One region of the Clostridium felsineum DSM 794 genome, then DNA from elsewhere that is predicted to be linked to it. Evidence: riboswitches for the same ligand, from Rfam matches in the RefSeq annotation. Region 1 holds a riboswitch; each other region holds the start of a gene.
The links. Region 1 has a riboswitch for S-adenosylmethionine ahead of metK (methionine adenosyltransferase). Riboswitches for the same ligand answer to the same signal wherever they lie in the genome.

Region 1 (7,656 bases):
TCCATAGTAAAAACGCAATTTTCGCCATTTATTATTTCCACTTTTATTCTTTGAGAAAGTGTACATTCATATACTGCTTTTTCTACTTCATCTTTTTTTACATTTAGTACTTCCATGCAATTTTTTATAAGCTTTTCCATTGGCATATATGTGTTACCTAACATACAAAATTCATTTATCACATAAGATACACCACTTTGAATTCTAAATGGAGAATTTCCTTCTATTCCAAGACTTCTAGCTATTTTATCTGCTGTTTTAAATCCTATTCCAGATATTTCTTCAACAAGTATATATGGATTTTGTTTCACTACTTCTATAGCCTTTGCTTTATAATGATTATATATTTTTACACATTGTTTGGGCGTCACTCCATAATTTTGAAGAAAAATCATTATATTTCTTACTTCTCTTTGTTCAGAATAAGTCTCATATATCTTATCTATTTTCTTTTTACCTATTCCCTCTATTTCACTTAATCTATATATATCATTATCTAATATTTCAAGCGTTTGTTCTCCAAATTTGTTTACTATTTTTTGGGCTGTTACTGGTCCTATTCCAGCAATAATTCCTGATGCTAGATATTTTTCTATACCTAATAAAGAATTGGGTAAAATTTCCTCACAACGTTCTATTTTAAACTGTTTTCCAAACTGAGGATGAACAATCCATTCTCCTGAAACCTTTAAAGATTGCCCTTCCATAACATAGGGTATACACCCAACTATTGTAATTTTATCCTCTTCTTTTGGCTTGGCATTAGCAACTACATACCCATTCTCTTCATTTTTAAACACAACAGTGTCGACAACACAATGAAGTTCTAACATACAGATTTCCCCTTACTTACAGTAATTTTTCAACAAACTATAGTTTTATTCTTCTTACTTTTAATTTAACTATAATAACCCTCATACGAAAAAGAGATACAACTATATATGTACCCCCTTCTACAATTTTATCTTTTTGTAAGATGCTTATTGCAAATGATTTCAGTTAGTTTTAAAGCTAATATAATACCTATATAAATTAAAACACAAAATATCTCAACACCAACTCTTTTTCCAGACCAAATATATAAAAAATTTAATATATGCAAGAAAGTTTTAAGTGCTAAAAATGTCAATCCAAAAGATATAACTACTATAAAAATCAAAACTTTTATCATGAAATTTTTCAAATTACAAATCATGTGCAAAAATCCACCTTCATATGGATTTTCCATAAACCTACCTTCTTTACCACGATAATTACTCTTATTATAATATCATAGTATGCACAAATTTAAAATATCATATTAAAACATTTTAACACAAGTATAATGGTATGTTAACATCTTTTTCAATTATTTAAATATACATAAAAAATATGCTACCTAAAGGCAGCATATTTTTTATATATATTTTTTTATTTCTTGGACTCTATCTAGATTCTCCCATGGTAATTCCACATCTAATCTTCCAAAATGTCCATAAGCTGCTACTTGTCTATATATAGGTCTCCTAAGTTCAAGATCCCTTATTATAGCTCCTGGTCTTAAATCAAATACTTTCTCTACTATTTCAACGATTTTACTTTCTGATATCTTACCTGTACCAAATGTATCAACTAATATAGATACTGGCTTTGCAACTCCTATTGCATAAGCAAGTTGTACCTCAAGTTTATCAGCAATTCCAGCTGCTACAAGATTTTTAGCTACCCATCTTGCTGCATAAGCTGCTGATCTATCAACTTTAGTTGGATCTTTTCCAGAAAATGCACCACCGCCGTGTCTACCATATCCGCCATACGTATCAACGATTATTTTTCTTCCTGTAAGTCCTGTATCACCTTGGGGACCTCCAACAACAAATCTTCCAGTAGGATTTATATAGTACTTTGTGTTTTGGTCTAAAAGTTCAGGAGATATAACTTTCTTTATTACTTCTTCTATCATATCTCTTTCAATTTGATCATGCTCAACCTCTGGACCATGCTGTGTAGATATTACAACAGCATCAATTCTTACTGGCTTATCATCTTCATATTCTACTGTAACTTGAGTTTTTCCATCTGGTCTTAAATAACTTAAGGTACCATCTTTTCTAACATCAGCTAATCTTTTAGATAATCTATGAGCTAGTGCTATAGGCATTGGCATATATTCTTTTGTTTCATTTGTTGCAAAACCAAACATCATACCTTGGTCTCCTGCACCAACAGCATCAATTTTATCCATTTCACCTTTTCTAGATTCTAAAGCTTCATCTACTCCCATAGCAATATCTGCAGATTGCTCATCAATTGATGTTACCACTGCGCATGTATCACAATCAAAACCATATTTAGCTCTAGTATAACCTATTTCCCTTAAAGTCTTTCTTACTATCTTAGGAATATCTACATAACAGTTTGTTGATATTTCTCCCATGACATTAACAATACCGGTAGTTACTGTAGTTTCACATGCAACTCTTCCATTAGGGTCTTTTTCTAGAATAGCATCTAAAACAGCATCTGATATTTGGTCACAAATTTTATCTGGATGGCCTTCTGTTACTGACTCTGATGTAAATAATTTTCTCATTATCTCCAATTCCTCCTCTAATTATAATATAAAAAATAATAAAAGCCTCTTCAATAAGAAGAGACTTGATTAACATTCTCTCTCTTATCTTGCAGAATATCTCTGCAGGAATTGGCACCTTTATGTTATTAAATAACATCGGTTGCCGGGCTTCATCGGGCCATTTCCCTCCACCTCTCTTGATAAGAGCCATATTTCAATTTTTTTAAACTAAATATAAAAATCCCAATACAACATCACAAAATTTTACATAAATACAATTTACATATTAATAATATATCACTTAGCAAATATAGTCAATACAAATTCTTAAAAAAAAAGACACTTAGTGTCTTTTTGGTGGAGGAACATGGATTCGAACCATGGAAAGCTGAGCTAACAGATTTACAGTCTGCCCCCTTTGGCCACTCGGGAATTCCTCCATATATGGTGCTGGCAGTAGGAATTGAACCCACAACCTACTGATTACAAGTCAGTTGCTCTACCAATTGAGCTATGCCAGCTTATTAAGTTTTGTATGGTGGGCATTACAGGGCTCGAACCTGTGACCCTCTGCTTGTAAGGCAGATGCTCTCCCAGCTGAGCTAAACGCCCATACATATAATGGTGGAGGAACATGGATTCGAACCATGGAAAGCTGAGCTAACAGATTTACAGTCTGCCCCCTTTGGCCACTCGGGAATTCCTCCACATGACTTGCAGGTGATGTTTTCACCGCATCAACAAGTAATAGTATACAGTGATAATCATTTAAAATCAATTCCCATTTTAGACCATTAAATATAAATATCATTGTATTATTCCATTTTTCTCTCAATTACTTCACTTTAATCATCTACTTTAATTTTATACAATATTGCTTTTAAAACTTATTGTGATAATAATATGCTTACCATCATATAAATTATCTAGGAGGTGATTCTGTTGAATAAAATAAAGACTTCTTACAATACACCAATGGCATACTATAAACTTTCGAATTTCTTAAAACACTATATTACTGATGATACAATAGTAGTATGTATAGGAACAGATCGCTGTATAGGTGATTGTCTTGGTCCCTTAGTTGGAACTATGCTGAAGGAAAAATTTTTTCCCTTAGATGTTTATGGTACAATTTCAGAACCTATACATGCTTTAAATATAGATAAAAAATTATATAAAATAAAGAATAATCATAAAAATTCAACAATAATAGGTATAGACGCTTGCTTAGGTGATACAGAAAACATAGGTGAAATTCAAGTAAGGGATTACGCTATTCATCCTGGAAAGGGTGTTGGAAAATCACTTCCTGATGTCGGTGAGGTCTCCATTGTTGGAATAGTAGATTCCTGCGAAAGTAGTGAATTATTCACTAATAGAAATATACGTTTAAATTTAGTCTTTGAAATGTCAAAAATTATAGTACAAACAATAATACATTCATACTACCTTTACCAAAACCTTCAAGATAATACTTTTCCCAATAATATGCCTAACTTCAAATAAAACATGAGAAAATATATAAATTATAATTTTATTTAATAAAAAATTGAAAGTGCAATATGCCCTTTCAATTTTTTATTGATATTTACTTTTAAAGTTATAAATATATAATTAACACTAATTAGATTTATTTTATAAGACTTAAATCTAAATCATCACTATTCATATCTAATTTATCTATATATTCAAGTGATTTTCCTGTTCCTAATGCAACACATGATACAGGATCTTCTGCAACATATACAGGTACCTGAGTTATATCTTGAATAAATTTATCAAGACCATTTAACAGAGCACCTCCGCCTGTCATCATTATACCCTTATCAGATACATCTGCTGCTAACTCTGGAGGTGTTTTCTCAAGAACAGCATGTGCACATTCTGCAATTGAACTTACAGCCTCTCTAAGAGCTTCTCTCATTTCCGAAGAAGATACCTCAACATTTTTAGGAAGACCTGTAACCAAATCTCTTCCTCTTATTTCCATAGTCTCTTCTATTTCTTTTTTATAAGCCGAACCTATATTTATCTTTAAATCCTCAGCTGTTCTTTCTCCGATCATTAATTTGTGTTTTTTTCGTATATATTTTATTATAGATTCGTCAAATGTATCTCCAGCTACTTTTATAGAACTTCTTACCACCATACCGCCTAATGAAATTACAGCTATATCAGTAGTTCCTCCTCCTATATCTATAACCATATTTCCGCTTGCTTTAGAAATATCAAGTCCAGCTCCAATAGCTGCTGCTAATGGTTCCTCTATTAAACTAACTTTCTTAGCTCCAGCATTTTTTGCAGCATCTTTTACTGCTCTCTTTTCAACTCCTGTAGCTTCACAAGGGACACATATTATAATCTTAGGCTGAGATACTCTTCTTTTACCGCAAGCTTTTCTTATAAAGTGTTTGAGCATTTTCTCAGTCACATCATAATCAGAAATCACACCATTTCTTAATGGACGTATTGCAGTAATATTGCCAGGCGTTCTACCTATCATTTGCCTTGCTTCTTCTCCAACAGCTAAAACTTCATTATTAGTACGGTTTATTGCTACAACAGATGGTTCTTTTAAAATTACACCTTTACCTTTTAAATAAACCAAAACTGTAGCAGTTCCTAGGTCTATTCCCATATCATTTCCTATACCAAAAAACATTCCTTTATTCACTCCATCTCATACGTTTATTTCTACGCTTTAAATACAGATATATTTTAAAATCTCAATTTAATTTACTTTTTTAATTAAAATCAAATAATATATCTTGTAGTGTAATATCAGAAATATATTTATATATCTCCTATATTATTATAAACGGAATGTTTTTAACCTTCAATAGCTTTATACTTCATTTTGGTTGCTTTTCCTCCTCTTATATGCCTTTCCGCCTTATTTAACTCAAGCACACCTTTAGCAAGCTCAGCAATTTGAGGATTTATTTGAGGTAATCTTTCTGTCATATCTTTGTGTATTGTACTCTTGCTAACACCAAAAACTTTAGCTGTTTTTCGAATAGTAGCCTTAGATTCAATTATATATTTCGCAACTTCCATAACTCTTTCTTCAATGTAATCTTTCAAAGTTGCTACCTCCTTAACCCTTCTACTTAATAAATATGCATTAATGTCTTCATAAATTACTTTGAGTATTTTCAAAATAATTTATAAGATTTTAATGAACTAGAATTTTTTCAGGATCTACAGCTAAATAAGTTCCATCCTTTTGCTTTTGGTCAATTTCAAAATACAAGCAGCTTGAATCTGTTATTAACTTATTACTGTAATTACTGTCACCTATTTTACCTATGGTTTGACCTTGTTTAACATTATCATTTGGCTTAATTGATATACTTTTTTCATCCAAATTATCATATACTGTAGTATATCCTGTTTGATCATTTACAATTGTTACTTTACCATTATCAACATTCTTCACTACTCCATCGCAAGTAGCTAAAACATTTAATTCTTTACTAGGAGATATATATTCTCCTGGTATATTAGTGTACTTTCCATTTTTAGCATACCAAGTATCAAATTTCACAACTATATTACCGTTCTTAAGTGGATCCAAAAAAGTACTTTTTACAACGTTATTAGCTGCTGCTGGTGCTGTAGGTTGTGTATCTTTTTTCATTAGGTTTTGATTTACTTGCTTTGCATTTTCTATCTTTTCTTTTGCTGCATTTCCTTTATCTGTTGTTTTTGATACTTCATTTTTACTTTGTGTAACGTTCTTTTGTTTAGGTTGATTCATAGAAACACTTTTAGTATTATTCTTTATATTCATATATATGCTGACTGCACCTATAATACATAAGCAACAAAATAATACTATGTAAAAAGCATTTCTTTTGAGAAAATTAATCACCCTATTTTCTTTATTGTTTTGTTTATTTTTCCAATCATTATTCATTGCTAACACCTCCTTTTAGTATTGTGTCCATAACATAGCAAAAAATACATTTTATATGAATATTTTTTGCCATATTGCTCTAATTGTTGCAAAATAAAAAATTAGTCCCATCAATAAATACAATCCAAACTACTTATACATAATCTGGCTATATATATCTTTGAAACTAATTTATTTAGTATATATGTTATAGCTTTAATAACTTTATATTTACAATTAGTAACTTATATTTTTTATTTCTACTCCTGTATAATAATGCTTAATTATATCTTTATAATTTGATCCTTTGTCAGCCATTGCTTTAGCTCCCCATTGACTCATTCCAAGACCATGACCATATCCTATACAATCAAATTCAATACTTGAAATATTATACTTAATCTGAAAATTTGTTGAATTTAACCCTAGTATAGTTCTGAACTTTGTTCCAAGTAAAACATTATTTCCCACTTTAACTTCATTGACACTCCCTGTGCTATTTTTTTTAACTATACTAATTCCCATCCTTGCTTGAATACTATTTATTTTGTTATTAACACATGAATTTATTTTATCTACAAAATCACTATATGACATTTTTAACGTTGTTTTGTACTTACTAGCTGATTCTTCTCCTGGACTTGAAACACTTCTTAAATAAGGCTTATCTTCATTCAACACTTCTTTTATATTTTCAGTTTTACCACTGCTAACAGAAAAGTAATATGGATCTGTTATTATTTTATTTTTATATGTAATTACCTCCCCCTTGGTATCCTCTACTGCAGTGCTTACTTTATTCCAATATTCATTAGCTTTATCCTTAGGAAATTTACTCAACACGTCCTTCTTATCTGTATAAACTTGACACTGTACTGTATTTACCACATCTGCACCATATGCATCCTTATATTTTTTCCCACCAAATTCTTCCATGTGGCATACCGCAAAGGTTCTTGCTGCAATAGCCTGCGCCTTCAGAGCTTCTATATTAAATTCTGCCGGCATTTCAGAAGGAACTACTCCTTTTACATACTCCTCAAGATTTAAATTTTCAATTTTCTTTTCGTTACTCATATAAACAGTTATCTCACAATCTTCAGTATTTTTTTTCACAATATCTAAATCATCATTATTTTTGTTATAGGATTTTTTACTTACATTACCTCCCTTTTTATAATACTCATTATTATTTATTCCC
Region 2 (7,656 bases), 170 kb from region 1:
ATAGGGAGAACTCCAATAGAGCTTTTTAGACCAAATGATAAAAATCCAAGCTTTCTTAGAGCAGGTGATTTAGTTGAATTTGTACCAATTAGCGAGGATGAATACGAAAGGCAGGTAGTTGAGTAATGAAAATAGAAGTTTTAAAACCAGGATTACTTACTACTGTACAGGATATTGGCAGGTATGGTTTTCAGAATCAAGGAATACTTGTAAGTGGTGCGATGGATACTTATGCAATGAGACTTTCAAATATTTTAGTTGGAAATGACGAAAATGAAGGGGTAATAGAGGTTACGTTAATGGGACCTCAGCTTAGGTTAGAAAAGGGCACACTTTTAGCAATAACAGGAGGAGATTTATCACCAACCTTAGATAATGAACCAGTATCAATGTATAGACCAATATATTTGAAAAAAGATAGTATTTTAAAGTTTGGGACTGTAAAATCTGGATGTAGAAGTTATATTGCTTTTGCAGGAGGAATGGATGTAAAAAAGGTTTTAGAAAGCAAAAGTACTTATCTTAGAGGAGGTATAGGTGGTTTTAAGGGTAGAGCGTTAAAAAATGGAGATATAATTAATATAAATAAAGAAAAAAGTAAAGTTGCTTTTAGAATTATTAGAGGTTTAAAAGATAATAATAATTTTAAGATAGCTTCTTGGTATGTGAAAAAGGAAAAGTTGTCCAATGAATTAAGGGTGGTTCGTGGAGTACAATTTGATCTTTTTAACAAGAAAAGCAGAGAGGATTTTTTTGCTTCTGACTTTGAAGTAACACCAAGTTCAGATCGAATGGGGTACAGACTTATAGGAAAAAAATTAAGCTTGAAAAAGGAGTTCGAAATGCTTTCAGAAGCTATCTCATTAGGTGCGGTGCAGGTACCACGTGACGGAAATCCTATAATTCTTTTAGCAGATAGACAAACTACAGGAGGTTATCCTAAAATAGCTCAAGTAGTGCAGGTGGATTTGTACAAAATAGCTCAAATGAAGCCAAAGGCTAAAATCAGTTTTAAAGAGATAAGTTTAGAAGAAGCAGAAAAGCTATATTTTCAAAGGGAAAAGTATATTCGGGATGTTAAAATGTCCATAGGATTAATTTGATTTTTAAAAACTAGTAATGTAAAATAGAAAAACTAAGCAATAGATTTTTGAATTTATTACTTGGTTTTTTATCATTATAAAAATAATAAAGGCTTGACTATATTCTTAGGAATAGTAAATTATAAGTAAGGAGTGAAGAATATGAATAGTAGAATAAAAAGAGTAATAGATAATATGAAAAAGCATAACTTAAGTCAAATAATAGTGACATCACCTTCCAGTGTATTTTACCTATCAGGAGCTTTAATTGATCCAGGTGAGAGGTTAATGGCAATGTATATAAATGTTAGCGGGAAGGTTACATTCATTATTAATAGTCTTTTTAAGAATAGTAAAGGATTAGGAAATAATGAAATTGTAACTTATGATGATAGTGAGGAGCCTATTCCTATTCTTTTAAAAATAATTAATGAGGATAGTACACTTGGAATAGATAAGAATTGGCCAGCACATTTTTTAATAGAACTTATGGAAAATTCTAATATGAAATTTATTAATTCCTCACCAATTATAGATGAGGTAAGAATGATAAAAGATGAAGAGGAAATAAAAGTTTTAAGAGAGTCTTCAAAAATAAATGATAAGGTTATGGAAGAACTAATAAAATATATTGAAGAAAGTAAAACAGAAAAAGAAATGGCAAAAGTAATACAAGAAATCTTTCAAAAGAATGGAATAGAGAAGCTTTCTTTTGAAACTATTTGTAGTTATGGTAAGAATGGAGCAGATCCACACCATATGCCGGATGATACTAAGTTAAAAGAAGGAGATTCTATAGTTATAGATATGGGAGGAGTGTATAATAACTATTGTTCTGATATGACAAGAACTTTTTTCTATAAAGAACCATGTGAAGAAGCAAAAAAGATTTATGATATAGTAAAGAGAGCTAATGAGGCAGGAAAAAATGCAGTAAAACCTGGTGTTAAATTAAGTGATATAGATAAAATTACTAGAGAGGTAATAGAAAAAGAAGGTTATGGCGAGTACTTTACACATAGAACAGGTCATAACATTGGTATAGAAGATCATGAATTTCCTTCTGTAGGAGGTAACTCGGATATAAAGGCACAAGTTGGAATGGTATTTTCAATAGAACCAGGTATATATATTCCTGAAAAGTATGGAGTTAGAATAGAGGATTTAGTAGTTGTAACGGAAACAGGCTGTGAAGTTTTAAACCATGTGAGTAGAGATATGAATATATTATAGTGAAATTTTTAAGAAGTAGGGGTGATTATTTTGGCTATTGCACAAGCAACAATAATACCTGTAGGTACAGGTTCAACTAGTTTAAGTAGCTATGTGGCAGCATGTGAAAATATACTTAAAGACGAAAAAGAAATAAAATATCAATTAACTCCAATGTGTACAATATTTGAGGGAGAATTAGATACAATAATTAAAGTTATAAGAAAAATGCATGAAATTCCTTTTAAAAATGGAGCAGAAAGAGTTATTACATCTATAAGTATAGATGATAGAAGAGATAAGAAGGCATCTATGGAACAAAAATTAAATTCTGTTAGAGAAAAATTAAAATAGTAAAATGTATAAATTAAAAGGAGAGTATAGATGGTAAAATGTAAGAATCTTTTTGAAAATAAAAATATAGAAGTAGTAGAGACTAAAGGAGATGTAAAAGTTCTTGAGTATAAAAAGGATTTGAGTGTAAATGCTGCAGGGGCTATGGCTGCATATTTTGCTTCTGAAATGAACATTAGAAAGAGACAAGTGTTGATAGAATTGAATGGCAATGCTTATACAATAAGTGCAGGAGCTATGCAATGGACTTCAGGAAATGTTAGTATGGCTGCAGATGTTAAAGGAATAGGCGATTTCTTCGGTAAGGCTCTATCATCCAAAGTAACAAAAGAATCTGCAATTAAACCTAAATATCAAGGAAATGGTTTATTGATGTTAGAACCTACATATAGACATATTTTACTTGAAGATGTTTCTGATTGGGGTGGAATGGTAATAGATGACGGACTTTTTCTTGCTTGTGAATCAAGAGTAAAGCAAAATGTTGTAGCGAGAACTAATCTTTCTTCAGCAATGCTAGGTAAAGAAGGTTTATTTAATTTATGTCTTAAAGGTGAGGGAATTGCTGTATTAGAGAGTCCTGTTCCTAGAGATGAGCTTATAGAATTTGTACTTGAAAAAGATGAAGTTAGAATTGATGGAAACTATGCAATTGCTTGGTCAGATTCATTAGAGTTTAGAGTTGAAAAATCAAGTAAAAGTTTGATTGGTTCAGCGGTTTCAGGTGAAGGCTTAGTGAATGTTTATCGTGGAACAGGAAGAATACTTATGGCACCAATACAATAAAAGGTAGCACATGGTAAAAGAAATATAAAGATAAAAATGAATATAAAACACCTCTAATGTTAATAATAACATTGGAGGTGTTTAATGTGAAAAATGTAAATAAATTACTAGAAAGTATAGAAAATTTAAGGAGTAAGTTATACAACGAGATAAACTTTAAAGATACTAGATTAACAGATAAAACAGTGTTAGAGGATAGTTTAATACTTAATGAAGAAATAAACGAGTATTATAAGATTATAGATAAAATAAGGCAAAGATACAGTAGAGCTAAATGACTATTATAATATTTGTTATAGGAATAATAATTGGAAGTTTTTTAAATGTATGTACAATAAGAATACCAAAGGGGGAATCTATTATATATCCTCCATCTCATTGTACTAAATGTGGAAAAAAACTTAAATGGTATGATATGATGCCTATATTAAGTTATATTATAATAAAAGGCAGATGTAGATATTGCAATGAAAAAATAGGATTTAGGTATTTTGGTTTTGAAATTTTATGTGGTACTATTTTTTTAATGCTGTATTTAAAATATGGATATAATTTAATAACATTAAAGTATATAGCTTTGTTTTCAGTGCTGTTTATTATTTCAGTAATAGATTTTGATACACAAGTTGTGTATTTGTGTACAACTTTACCTGGCATATTAGTGGGTGTGATTTTTATGGTAATAAATTTGTTTTATAAAAATAGTATACATGAATATTTGTTCGCAGCAATTTTATATTCAGGAATAATTGTTTTAATAAATTTTGCTGGTAAGGCATTTATTAAGAAAACTGTTTTTGGTATGGGAGATGCAGAAGTTATATTTATGTGTGGTCTATTTTTGGGAATGAAATTTAGCATGCTTATGTTATTTATGACAATTATTCTTGCAGGTGCTGTATCAATGATTTTGATGTTATTAAAGTTAAAAAGCAAAACAGATTATGTGGCATTTGTTCCATTTATAGCCATTGCTTCAATGGTTACAGTTCTCTATGGACAAAATATTTTGAATTTTTATAATAATTTTTTTTTATTGTAAAAATCTATTGACAGGTGGAAATAACATGATATAATTTAAACATAAAATGAATTGAGTAATTCATATATGAATACTAGGAAAATTAAATATGGTTATGATAAAGTCTTATCAAGAGAGGTGGAGGGACTGGCCCTATGAAACCCAACAACCAGCATTTTTCATTTGAATGCATGGTGTTAATTCCTGCAAAGTTAATTTTGAGAGATAAGAGGATTATAAAATTTTTTAGTTAATAAAAATCCTCTTCAATTATGAAGGGGATTTAATTTTATACATTTTTAGTAGTAAGAACAGAAAATATAAATAAAAAGGGGATTTTCAAAATGAGTGAAGAAAGAAAATTTGGTTTTGAAACACTACAGGTTCATGCAGGTCAAGTAGCTGACCCTACAACAGGATCAAGGGCAGTACCTATTTATCAAACTACATCATATGTATTTAAAAATGCTGATCACGCAGCAAATTTATTTCAATTAAAGGAACCTGGAAATGTATATTCAAGAATAATGAATCCAACTACTGATGTATTTGAGAATAGAGTAGCAGCTCTTGAGGGCGGAGTTGCTGGTCTTGCAACGGCATCAGGACTTGCAGCAATTACTTATGCAATTTTAAATGTAGCAAGTGCTGGAGATGAAATTGTCGCAGCAAGTACTTTATACGGTGGAACATATGAATTATTTGGGGTTACTCTTAAGAAGCTTGGAATAAAAGTTGTATTTGTAGATCCAGATAATCCTGAAAATATAAGAAAAGCAATAAATGATAAAACGAAAGCTGTATATGGAGAAACTATTGGAAATCCAAGAATAAATGTTTTTGATATAGAAGCTGTAGCTAAAATAGCACATGAAAATAAAATACCACTTATAATAGATAATACTTTTGGTACACCATATCTTATAAGACCGATAGAATTTGGAGCAGATGTAGTTGTACATTCAGCAACAAAATTTATTGGAGGACACGGAACTACAATAGGTGGAATTATAGTTGATGGTGGTAAATTTGATTGGAGAGCTAGCGGTAAGTTCCCTGATTTTACAACACCAGATAAGAGCTATAATGGACTTGTATATGCTGATTTGGGTGCACCTGCATTTGCATTAAAAGCAAGAGTTCAACTTTTAAGAAATACAGGAGCAACACTTAGTCCACAAAGTGCATTCTATTTTCTACAAGGGCTAGAATCACTTTCACTTAGAGTTCAAAAGCATGTTGAGAATACAAGAAAAGTAGTTGAATTTCTAAAAAATCATCCAAAGGTTTCATGGATAAACTACCCCGAATTAGAGGAAAGTCCATATAGAGAATTATCTAAAAAATATCTTCCAAAAGGAGCGGGTTCAATATTTACTTTTGGAATAAAGGGAGGACTTGAAGCAGGAAAGAAATTCATAAACAGTGTTAAATTATTCTCTCTTCTAGCAAATGTTGCAGATGCAAAGTCACTTGTTATACATCCTTCAAGCACAACACATGCTGAACTTAATGAAGAAGAACAAAGAGCAGCAGGTGTAACTCCAGACATGATAAGATTATCAATTGGAGTAGAGGACGCAGATGATTTAATATGGGATTTGAATCAAGCTCTTGAACAAGCATAATTGAATATATATGTAATTATGTTATTATATAATATATAATGACATCTATAAAAGTCGCTGAAGATGTGTCATCTTTAGCGATTTTTTAGTGAGAAAATGAAAGGGTGCTAAAAAATGAATTCTAAAAATATTTTTACCGATAAAAAACTTGTTGTGATATTTGCCACAATATGTTGTTTTCTTTGGGGAAGTGCTTATCCAGGAGTAAAAATAGGGTACAAGCTATTTTGTATAAAGGCAAATGATGTACCTAGTGAATTTGTATTTGCAGGATATAGATTTGCTTTAGCAGGAATAATGGTAATAGTCATATCAATAATACTTCACAAGGATATGAAAATTTTTAATAAAAAAAATGTATTGCAAATTATTATTTTAGGACTTACACAAACGCTTCTTCAATACATATTTTTTTATGTAGGACTTGGATATACAACAGGAACTAAAGGTTCAATAATGAATAGTACAGGAACTTTTTTTAGTATAATACTAGCTAATTTTATATATAAAAACGATAAGCTTAATATCAGTAGAATTCTTGGCTGTATTATAGGTTTTGCAGGAGTTATAATTGCAAATTTTAATTCTGATATACTGAAATTTTCCTTTTCTTTTATGGGGGAGGGCTTTATTATGTTAGCGGCACTTGTACTTTCAGCTTCAAGTATATACGGAAAAAGAATAACCCAAAAATTGGATTCTATGATAGTAACAGGCTATCAGCTTTTTATAGGAGGAATTTTTCTTGCTGGTTTAGGTTTTGTTAATGGAGGAAATTTATCAGGTTTTAATGTTAAGGCAGTAACATTATTAATCTATTTGGCATTACTTTCGGCAACAGCTTTTTCATTGTGGGCAGCACTCCTTAAATATAATAAGGTTGGAATAATATCAATTTTTAATTTTTTAGTTCCTATATTTGGAGTACTCCTATCCGGTATATTCTTAAAAGAAAATATTTTTGAAGTGAAAAATTTAATAGCACTTATTTTAGTATGTTTTGGAATAGTGCTTGTATATGCAGAAAAAACTAAAGTGAAAAGTTAGTCTTTAAAGCAATACGTTACATTATTTTTAAAATTTTACTACTCATATATGGTTATGGAAAATGGAGCATTTTTTAATAATAAGAATATAAAAAATATCCCAAGTTATTTAATAAAATGAACTTGGGATATTAAAGAATATATTAAAAATTAACGATGGTGACAGCACATACTCTTGCAATGTGGATAATAAGGACAAATTGGTCTTCTACGTCTTCTCCTTTTGTGATGATGTCTATATTCTTCATCATCATATAAAGGTTCACTAATATAATCGGTATCAATAAAATCATCATTATAGGATGAGTCAAAATCATCATAATAGTAGGTATCATCATCATATGAATCTCTATTGCCACAGGTAGGACAGTCATAGTCTTGTTGCATTTGAAAATTATTCATGTTTTGAAACATAGCATAAAAAGGACACATATTTTGAACTCCTGCAGGATTCATCATAGGATAAAATGAATTTTTATTGCTTGATTTTTTGTTAGACATAATAGGTAAGTAATTCATAAAAGGGC
Region 3 (7,656 bases), 1.3 Mb from region 1:
TAGACTTGAATTATTTTCAATTAGATACGAACCAAAATAAAAGTAACTACTTGGTAACCCATGATAAAGGTCAAATCCGTTTCCTATAATATTTAAATTCAAAATAATACCTCTCCCTTCTTTAATTACCTTTTCATTGTAAAACTTACTGATTCAATAAAGTATATGCAAGTACATTTTTCATTACTCATTATTTAGTAAATAGAAAACAAGCACTGCTCTTCAGCAATGCTCATTCTTAATTGTGCAAAACTTAATTCTCTTAAATCTAAAATGAAGTTTTCTAATATACATAATAATTAAGCCAGAAAGTATCACTATCATATTCTGCATGTCTAATTACAAAGATATTCTTGCCATTTTCTGATGCAACTATATATGTTTCAGGCTTATCAGATTCAGCTAAAATTTTCACATTAGAAAAAGCTAAACTACTAAATTAATATTATTTTTGCAAGTTTTATTGTCCAATATTGATATTGTAGTTTTGAACTTCTAGCATACCCTGACCACCACAAGATTCACTTCCAAACTCAATTGCATTTATATAGTGATCTTTTGTTAGTCCTACTGAACTTGAAGTTCCACTACTATAACGTGTTGCAGCATCATTCCAAAAATTTGAAAGACTAAAGCCTGTAGCATCATTAATAGGTGCATCTTGATTTATATAAGAAATAACTCTCCAGCCTGAACTTCCATCATTGTCATAAACCTTGAAATGGTGTCCATTGATATAAACATCTTGTGGATTACTACCCCAAGGACCCTGTACTTCGTGATCAAGCCATACCATAATTTCATATCCGCCTTTGAATCCACCTGATCCGCCTGTAGGTTGCGTTTGAGGATAAGACCATATATCGAAAGCTGTATCCCATGCTCCACTACGGTTAGTACGTTTAAGATTAAAATCAACTGTATATGATTTATTTTCACTAATTTGATGCAAAGGAACTGCTCCATTAAACCAAGCACCGGAGTTTGGAGACCAGCCCCAGCCTACTTCCTGATAGGAAACTACATTGTTATTTGTAGAATTCATATTCCAAGACCAACCAAAAGCATCTTTATTGTTTACTTTCTCAGTAAATATGCTTCCAGAACCAGTTCCATTTTTTCCGATACCCCAAAGATTGTTTACTATTGCCATTCCAGGCAAGTAAGGAGTTGTTATGGTATCCCAATTTGAAGATTTTACTGTTGAAACTGAACCATTGGCCTGCTGACCATTGATATTTATGCCTACAGCTGGGTTATTCCATATTTCTGTAGGTGGTGTTACTGGTGTACTTCCAGTTGGGGTGAATTTTATCCATTCAATGTTATATCCACCCTTTGGTACGCCTATTCCTATGTCTTGAGACCCTGCATTTAATGTAACAGTTTGAGAAATAGTTTGCCAATTTTGCCATCCGCCCGTTGAAGGAACATTAACAGTACCATAAACTGGATTTCCGCCGTATTTCTCTAAACTTATTACTCCTCCACCATTTAGTGACGCAACTCGATATTCTACTGTATATTGTCCTGTTACTGGCAAATTTACAGAATAAAATGCCAGCCAATCTCCTGCATCAATATATGAAACATTTTTGCCACCTTCTGAGCAAGTTTCTGTTTGAACACCACTCATATTTGAATAATTTTCAGTTCTTAATGTTACTGGTGATGGTGTATCGCCAACAGGGGTGAATTTTATCCATTCAATGTTGTATCCCCCTTTTGGTACACCTATTCCTATGTCTTGAGCTCCTGCATTTAATGTAACAGTTTGAGAAATAGTTTGCCAATTTTGCCATCCGCCCGTTGAAGGAACATTAACAGTACCATAAACTGGATTTCCACCAGATTTCTCTAAACTTATTACTCCTCCACCATTTAACGATGCAACTCGATATTCCACTGTATATTGTCCTGTTACTGGCAAATTCACGGAATAAAATGACATCCAATCTCCTGCATCAATATATGAAACATCTTTACCACCTTCTGAGCAAGTTTCTGTTTGAACACCACTCATATTCGAATAGTTTTCAGCTCTTAATACCACAGGATCTGAAGTCATGGCGTTTACAGTTTTATTATTTGGTAAAAAATCACAATATGCTAATGAAATTATCATTGAAAAAATTAATACTAAACTTAATAGCTTTTTTTTCATAACATATAATCCTCCTTATTTTTTTAATTCCACAAAATAATATTAGACCTGAAATTACCACCACCTTACTTTAAAAACAATCTAAACAGGATTGATTAGGGATATATGCAAATTAGGACCACTCGATAACAATATAATATCCATTTTATGCGTTATAAATAGTCTATCTAAAGAATATACATGCTATTTAATCAAGTGTATCCTAATGGCATAACATAAAAGCGTTTCACAATGAAGGATAAGTGGAATAAAAAATGTTTTATCTTTAAGCATCTAATGTCCAATCTAAACGATAATAATTTTGCTATATTGTTTAGGCGTGAGTCCTGTATATTTTTTAATACACTTATAAAATCACTTTGTGAATTAAACTCAAGATAATTTGTTGGAATAGTTAATTTTGATGAATTTCATTTTAATACAATTATTCTTCTTAATTCGCTATAATAAGTTAATATAATAATACCATATTTTTAACATATTTACAATAATTATCATATATATACTTAATAAATACTAATTTGGGTGAATTTTATTTATATAAACATAATTTACAAACAAAATATTCATGTATATTGCTACACAAGATTCATTGCTAATATGCTGATATATAATAAATCTGTTCGACAGTAAGTTTGTCTAAATTCTATATGCAGATTGAGTATTATTTTTATCACTTATAATTACTATGTCACCATTAGTGAATATCTTATACTATCAAAGTTTGCTTGGCACATGCTATTTATGTCGATATATACTTTTGCAATTATGTATTTATACTAAATTAAAATATTTATAATACGATAAAAATAAGCACTACCTCTCAGTAATGCTTATATCTTTAAATTCATTATTATTTTTTCTTAAAACACATGAGAATTCCTTACCCCTATTGCTTATGTCTTAAAAACAACATTTCTCATTTTTTATCAAAAATCTCTACAAACAATTGTACTAGATGAATTTTATAGCTTTTCTAAAGTTCAAACGGAGTTTCTTGATATACATAGTAATTAAGCCAGTTAGAAAATAAAAGATTAGCATGACCTCTCCAGGTAACCATAGGTCCCTTCTCTGGATCATCATCTTTAAAATAATTCTTAGGGAGCTTTATATCCATACCTTGATTTTTATCACGAAGATATTCCTGATTCAAGGTGTCACTATCATATTCAGCATGTCCCATTACAAAGATATTTTTGCCGTTTTTAGATGCAACTATATATGCTCCAGCCTCATCAGATTCAGCTAAAATTCTTATATTAGGATTATTCTCTATATCCTCTTTTTTTACATAAGTATGTCTTGAATGTGGAGCATAAAATTTCTCATCAAATCCTCTTGTTAATTTTATATTTTTTTCATTAAGGTGATGCTCAAATACTCCAAATATTTTTTCATTAAGTCTATGTTTAGGTATTTTATAATGATGATACAGACCTGCCTGTGCACCCCAACATATATGTATGGTTGAGGTTACATTAGTAACTGACCAATCAAAAATCTTGCATAGTTCATCCCAGTAATCTACTTCTTCAAAAGTAAGTGTTTCAACAGGAGCACCAGTTACTATCATACCATCAAACTTGTAATTTTTAATATCTTCAAAAGTTTCATAAAATTTAATCAGATGTTCCTCTGAAGTGTTTTGAGATTTATGTGTTTGCGTATGAATGAAAGTTGGATTAACCTGAATGGGCGAGTTTCCAATAAGTCTTAATATTTGTGTCTCTGTAATTATTTTAGTGGGCATCAAATTCACTATAAGAATGTTAAGTGGTCTTATATCTTGATGGTATGCCCTATTCTCATGCATAAAAAATATATTTTCTTCATTTAAGGTTTTTGCTGCTGGAAGATTATCAGGTATTTTTATAGGCATTTAGTTCACCGTCCTAGTCTTAATAAATTTTAATATAAAAAATCCGCCTTTCATAAGAAAAACGGATTATTAATCACAAATTAATTTATTATTAATAAACTGTTTTCTTATCTTTCAAAACTAAATAAGTTTTGCAGGAATTAACACCGTACATTTGCCGGTTGTCAGGTTTCATTGGGCCAGTCCCTCCGCCTTCTTGATAAGAAATAATACGTATATAATTTTCATTAAATAACAGTTATACTATAGTACAATTTTTATATATTGTCAACATTCAAAAGACATTATTTACCTACATTATGAAATTTTATAGCATCATTTTTTACATCAATTACTGTTTCTCCGCCCTTTGTTAGATTTCCAAAAAGAACTTCATCTACAAAGTAAGGCTTGATTTTTTCTTGTATGATTCTTAAAATTTCTCTCGCACCATAATTAGAAGTTAAGCCTTTAGCTGCAATCCATTTAGCACACTCATCTGTGACTTTAATTTTTATATGCTTTTTACTTAGCTTCTTTTGGAATTCGTCTATGGATTTTTTAACCACACGAACTGCCATATCTTCATCCATTTTATTAAAAATTATTATATCATCAAGTCTATTTCTAAACTCAGGAGAAAATATCTTAGAAACTTCTTTATCTATATTATCTTCTCCTACAACTCTATTTCCAAAACCAACTTTATTTTTACCTATTTCTGAAGCACCCGCATTAGAGGTCATTATTAATATAATATTTCTAAAATCAGCTTTTTTTCCACTGTTATCAGTAAGAGTTGCGTAATCCATAACTTGAAGAAGTACATTTAAGATATCAGAATGAGCTTTTTCAATTTCGTCTAAGAGAAGAACACAGTACGGATTCTTTCTCACTGCATCTGTTAAAAGGCCCCCTTCTTCATAGCCTACATAACCTGGAGGTGAACCTATTAGCCTAGCAACAGTATGCTTTTCTTGGTATTCACTCATATCAAATCGTATAAGCTTTATATTTAGAGCTTTTGCTAACTGCTTTGATATTTCTGTTTTACCAACACCAGTTGGACCTACGAAAAGAAAACTTGCTACAGGTTTATCTTCATCATTAAAACCAGCGCTTGATCTCTTAATAGACTGAACTATTGATTCTAAAGCTTTATCTTGACCAAAAATTTTACCTTTAAGATTTTTCTTTAAGTTCTTAAGCTTCTCTATTTGATTTTTAGATAAATCTTTTACTGGTATACCTGATATAGAAGATATTATATTCTCTACATCACGTACATTTATATATACCTTCTCATCGCCCTTTCTATTCATTTCAGCTGCTGCTCCACATTCATCAATTACATCAATTGCCTTGTCTGGCAAAAATCTATCATTTATGCATTTAGAAGAAAGAGTAGCTGCTGCTTTAAGGGATGCATTAGTATAGTGTACATTGTGAAACTCTTCATATTTAGTTTTTATACCCATAAGAATATCAAAGGTTTCGTTAATGCTTGGTTCACCTACATCTATTTTTTGAAATCTTCTGGATAAAGCTCTATCTTTATCAAATATTTTTTTGTATTCATCATAAGTAGTTGAACCTATAAATTTTATTTTACCATCAGTAAAGTATGGCTTTAATATATTAGCTGCATCTACAGTTCCACCTGATACAGCGCCAGCGCCTATAATTGTGTGTATTTCATCAATATAGACTATCGGTTTTGAAGATTTCGATATTTCATTGAGTACATTTTTTATTCTTTCTTCAAAGTCACCTCTATATTTTGTTCCAGCTACCATGGTTCCCATATTTAAAGTGTAAATCTTACTACCTTTTAAAACATTTGGCACCTTGTTTTCAGCAATTAAAGCTGCAAGACCTTCTGTTATAGCTGTTTTACCCACACCTGGTTCACCTACATGAATAGGATTGTTTTTTCTTCTTCTACACAAAACTTGAAGTGTTTTTTTCAATATATCTTCTCTACCTATTAGTGGATCTATAAGACCATTTTTTGCTTTTTCAGTAATATCTTCTGTATATTTTTCCATTGCAGAAGATTCTTCTTCATGATAATCATCAAATAAGTATTCGTTTTCTGGTAAGGGTTCTATCTCATTATCAATGCTATTGTTTACTGTTGATATTCCATGTGTAATGTAGTTTAGAAGCTTAAGTCTAGTAATACCCTGCTGTTTTAAATAATAGCTTCCAAAAGACGCACTATCGTCGTATATAGCCACATATATATCACCTAAGGTTACTATCTCTTTTCCACTAGCTAAAACATGATTAGCTGCTTGATTTATTATATTTTCAACCCCTACAGTTTGAGTAGGATCTCCCGATTCTAATTTTTCAACGTTCTTCATGAAATATTTCTCAAGTTGTTTTTTTAAATTTTCTACAGAACCACCTGTGTTTACAATTATGTTTATTCCATCATTATAAAATAGTGAAGCATATAAAATATGTTCAGGTGTAAAATATTTGTGCATATCAAATTTTGCTTCGCTATATGCTGCTGTAATAATTTCATTTACAATTTCATCCAGTTTCAAGTTCTATACCTCCCCCATGGTCAACTTCAATGGATATCCATTTTTAGAAGCTAATTTTTCAACTTCATTTATTTTAGTCAATGCAATATCATATGGATAAATTCCTGCTATGCCTATTCCATGTTTATGCACATCAAAGGTTATTTTAACAGCGTTTGCAGGGACTTTATTGAATACATCAATGAGCACTTCAATTACAAACTCCATTGTTGTATAATCGTCATTATGTAGTATTACTTTATACATTTTAGGTTTTTTAATTTTAAGTTTCATATTTTCCTCAAAGGAAGTTTTTAAAGACATAATACACAACTCCAATTATAAATTAAATTAATCTTATCTTATTTTCAATATATATATATTATTATACCATCTTATTACAATAATTAATACATATAATGTATTAGTATTCCCTATTCTAAAAAAGTAGGATATATACTTTACTCAGCATATATCCTACTTTTTTAGAATATCCATATCCCTGTTCCCATTGGTACTGTATCATAAATATATTTAGCATTTTGTAGTGCCAAACGGACACAACCATGAGAAAGAGAAGCACCTAAGGTTCCATCAACTACATTACCATTTTTATCAAAGAGTATGCTATGAAAAAGATAATTGCCATGAATTTGAGTATAGTATTTACAAACCACGTCATTTTCAGTTTTAAAGGCTAATCCTTTACCTTCTACATAGAAGTGACCAGTTATAGTCGGTGTTTCAGATGAGCCTGATGTACATTCAAAAGTATTTATAAGCTTCCAATTATGTGGATCTCCATTAAATACATACACTCTTTGATCCTTTAAGGATGTAATTATAAAAAATTTGGTGAAAGTTGGCGTATCATTAGAGTTAGCTAAATTTTCAGCATCAGCTTTCATTGTTTGGACTTCTGGGTTAGCGTCAGGTTGAACCGCAGAATTTACTTTTGTTGCATCAGTTGGTGTCTCTTTTAGTAAATTCATAGTTTGATCTGATACACTTCCATCTATAGGTATATTGTGCTTGTATTGAAAATCACGTACAGCCCAATCCGTAGAAGGACCAAACTTCCCATCAGCTGTAAT

Region 2: it holds a riboswitch for S-adenosylmethionine, as region 1 does, so the genes downstream of both, CLFE_RS05885 (O-acetylhomoserine aminocarboxypropyltransferase/cysteine synthase family protein) here and metK (methionine adenosyltransferase) in region 1, are expected to answer to the same signal.
Region 3: it holds a riboswitch for S-adenosylmethionine, as region 1 does, so the genes downstream of both, metA (homoserine O-acetyltransferase MetA) here and metK (methionine adenosyltransferase) in region 1, are expected to answer to the same signal.

The regions. Positions count from the first base shown of each region.
Region 1 covers NZ_CP096980.1:1,090,449-1,098,104, reverse strand. Annotated here, with positions in the region: gene recD2 (SF1B family DNA helicase RecD2) at 1-833, opposite strand, end outside; gene CLFE_RS05315 (hypothetical protein) at 962-1,228, opposite strand; gene metK (methionine adenosyltransferase) at 1,397-2,572, opposite strand; SAM riboswitch class I at 2,654-2,761, opposite strand; tRNA gene CLFE_RS05305 (tRNA-Tyr) at 2,910-2,994, opposite strand; tRNA gene CLFE_RS05300 (tRNA-Thr) at 3,000-3,075, opposite strand; tRNA gene CLFE_RS05295 (tRNA-Val) at 3,091-3,166, opposite strand; tRNA gene CLFE_RS05290 (tRNA-Tyr) at 3,177-3,261, opposite strand; gene yyaC (spore protease YyaC) at 3,497-4,063, shown strand; gene CLFE_RS05280 (rod shape-determining protein) at 4,188-5,219, opposite strand; gene spoIIID (sporulation transcriptional regulator SpoIIID) at 5,387-5,641, opposite strand; gene CLFE_RS05270 (M23 family metallopeptidase) at 5,733-6,476, opposite strand; gene spoIID (stage II sporulation protein D) at 6,693-7,656, opposite strand, start outside.
Region 2 covers NZ_CP096980.1:1,257,403-1,265,058, forward strand. Annotated here, with positions in the region: gene pxpB (5-oxoprolinase subunit PxpB) at 1-126, shown strand, start outside; gene CLFE_RS05855 (5-oxoprolinase subunit C family protein) at 126-1,103, shown strand; gene CLFE_RS05860 (M24 family metallopeptidase) at 1,245-2,315, shown strand; gene CLFE_RS05865 (MTH1187 family thiamine-binding protein) at 2,346-2,648, shown strand; gene CLFE_RS05870 (AIM24 family protein) at 2,679-3,434, shown strand; gene CLFE_RS05875 (Spo0E family sporulation regulatory protein-aspartic acid phosphatase) at 3,521-3,712, shown strand; gene CLFE_RS05880 (prepilin peptidase) at 3,709-4,476, shown strand; SAM riboswitch class I at 4,579-4,687, shown strand; gene CLFE_RS05885 (O-acetylhomoserine aminocarboxypropyltransferase/cysteine synthase family protein) at 4,800-6,083, shown strand; gene CLFE_RS05890 (DMT family transporter) at 6,198-7,130, shown strand; gene CLFE_RS05895 (hypothetical protein) at 7,280-7,656, opposite strand, start outside.
Region 3 covers NZ_CP096980.1:2,428,506-2,436,161, reverse strand. Annotated here, with positions in the region: partial or broken gene CLFE_RS24380 (AbiH family protein) at 1-102, opposite strand, end outside; partial or broken gene CLFE_RS11485 (homoserine O-acetyltransferase/O-succinyltransferase family protein) at 296-418, opposite strand; gene CLFE_RS11480 (carbohydrate-binding protein) at 461-2,164, opposite strand; gene metA (homoserine O-acetyltransferase MetA) at 3,141-4,046, opposite strand; SAM riboswitch class I at 4,151-4,252, opposite strand; gene clpA (ATP-dependent Clp protease ATP-binding subunit ClpA) at 4,331-6,583, opposite strand; gene CLFE_RS11465 (ATP-dependent Clp protease adaptor ClpS) at 6,587-6,886, opposite strand; gene CLFE_RS11460 (L,D-transpeptidase family protein) at 7,048-7,656, opposite strand, start outside.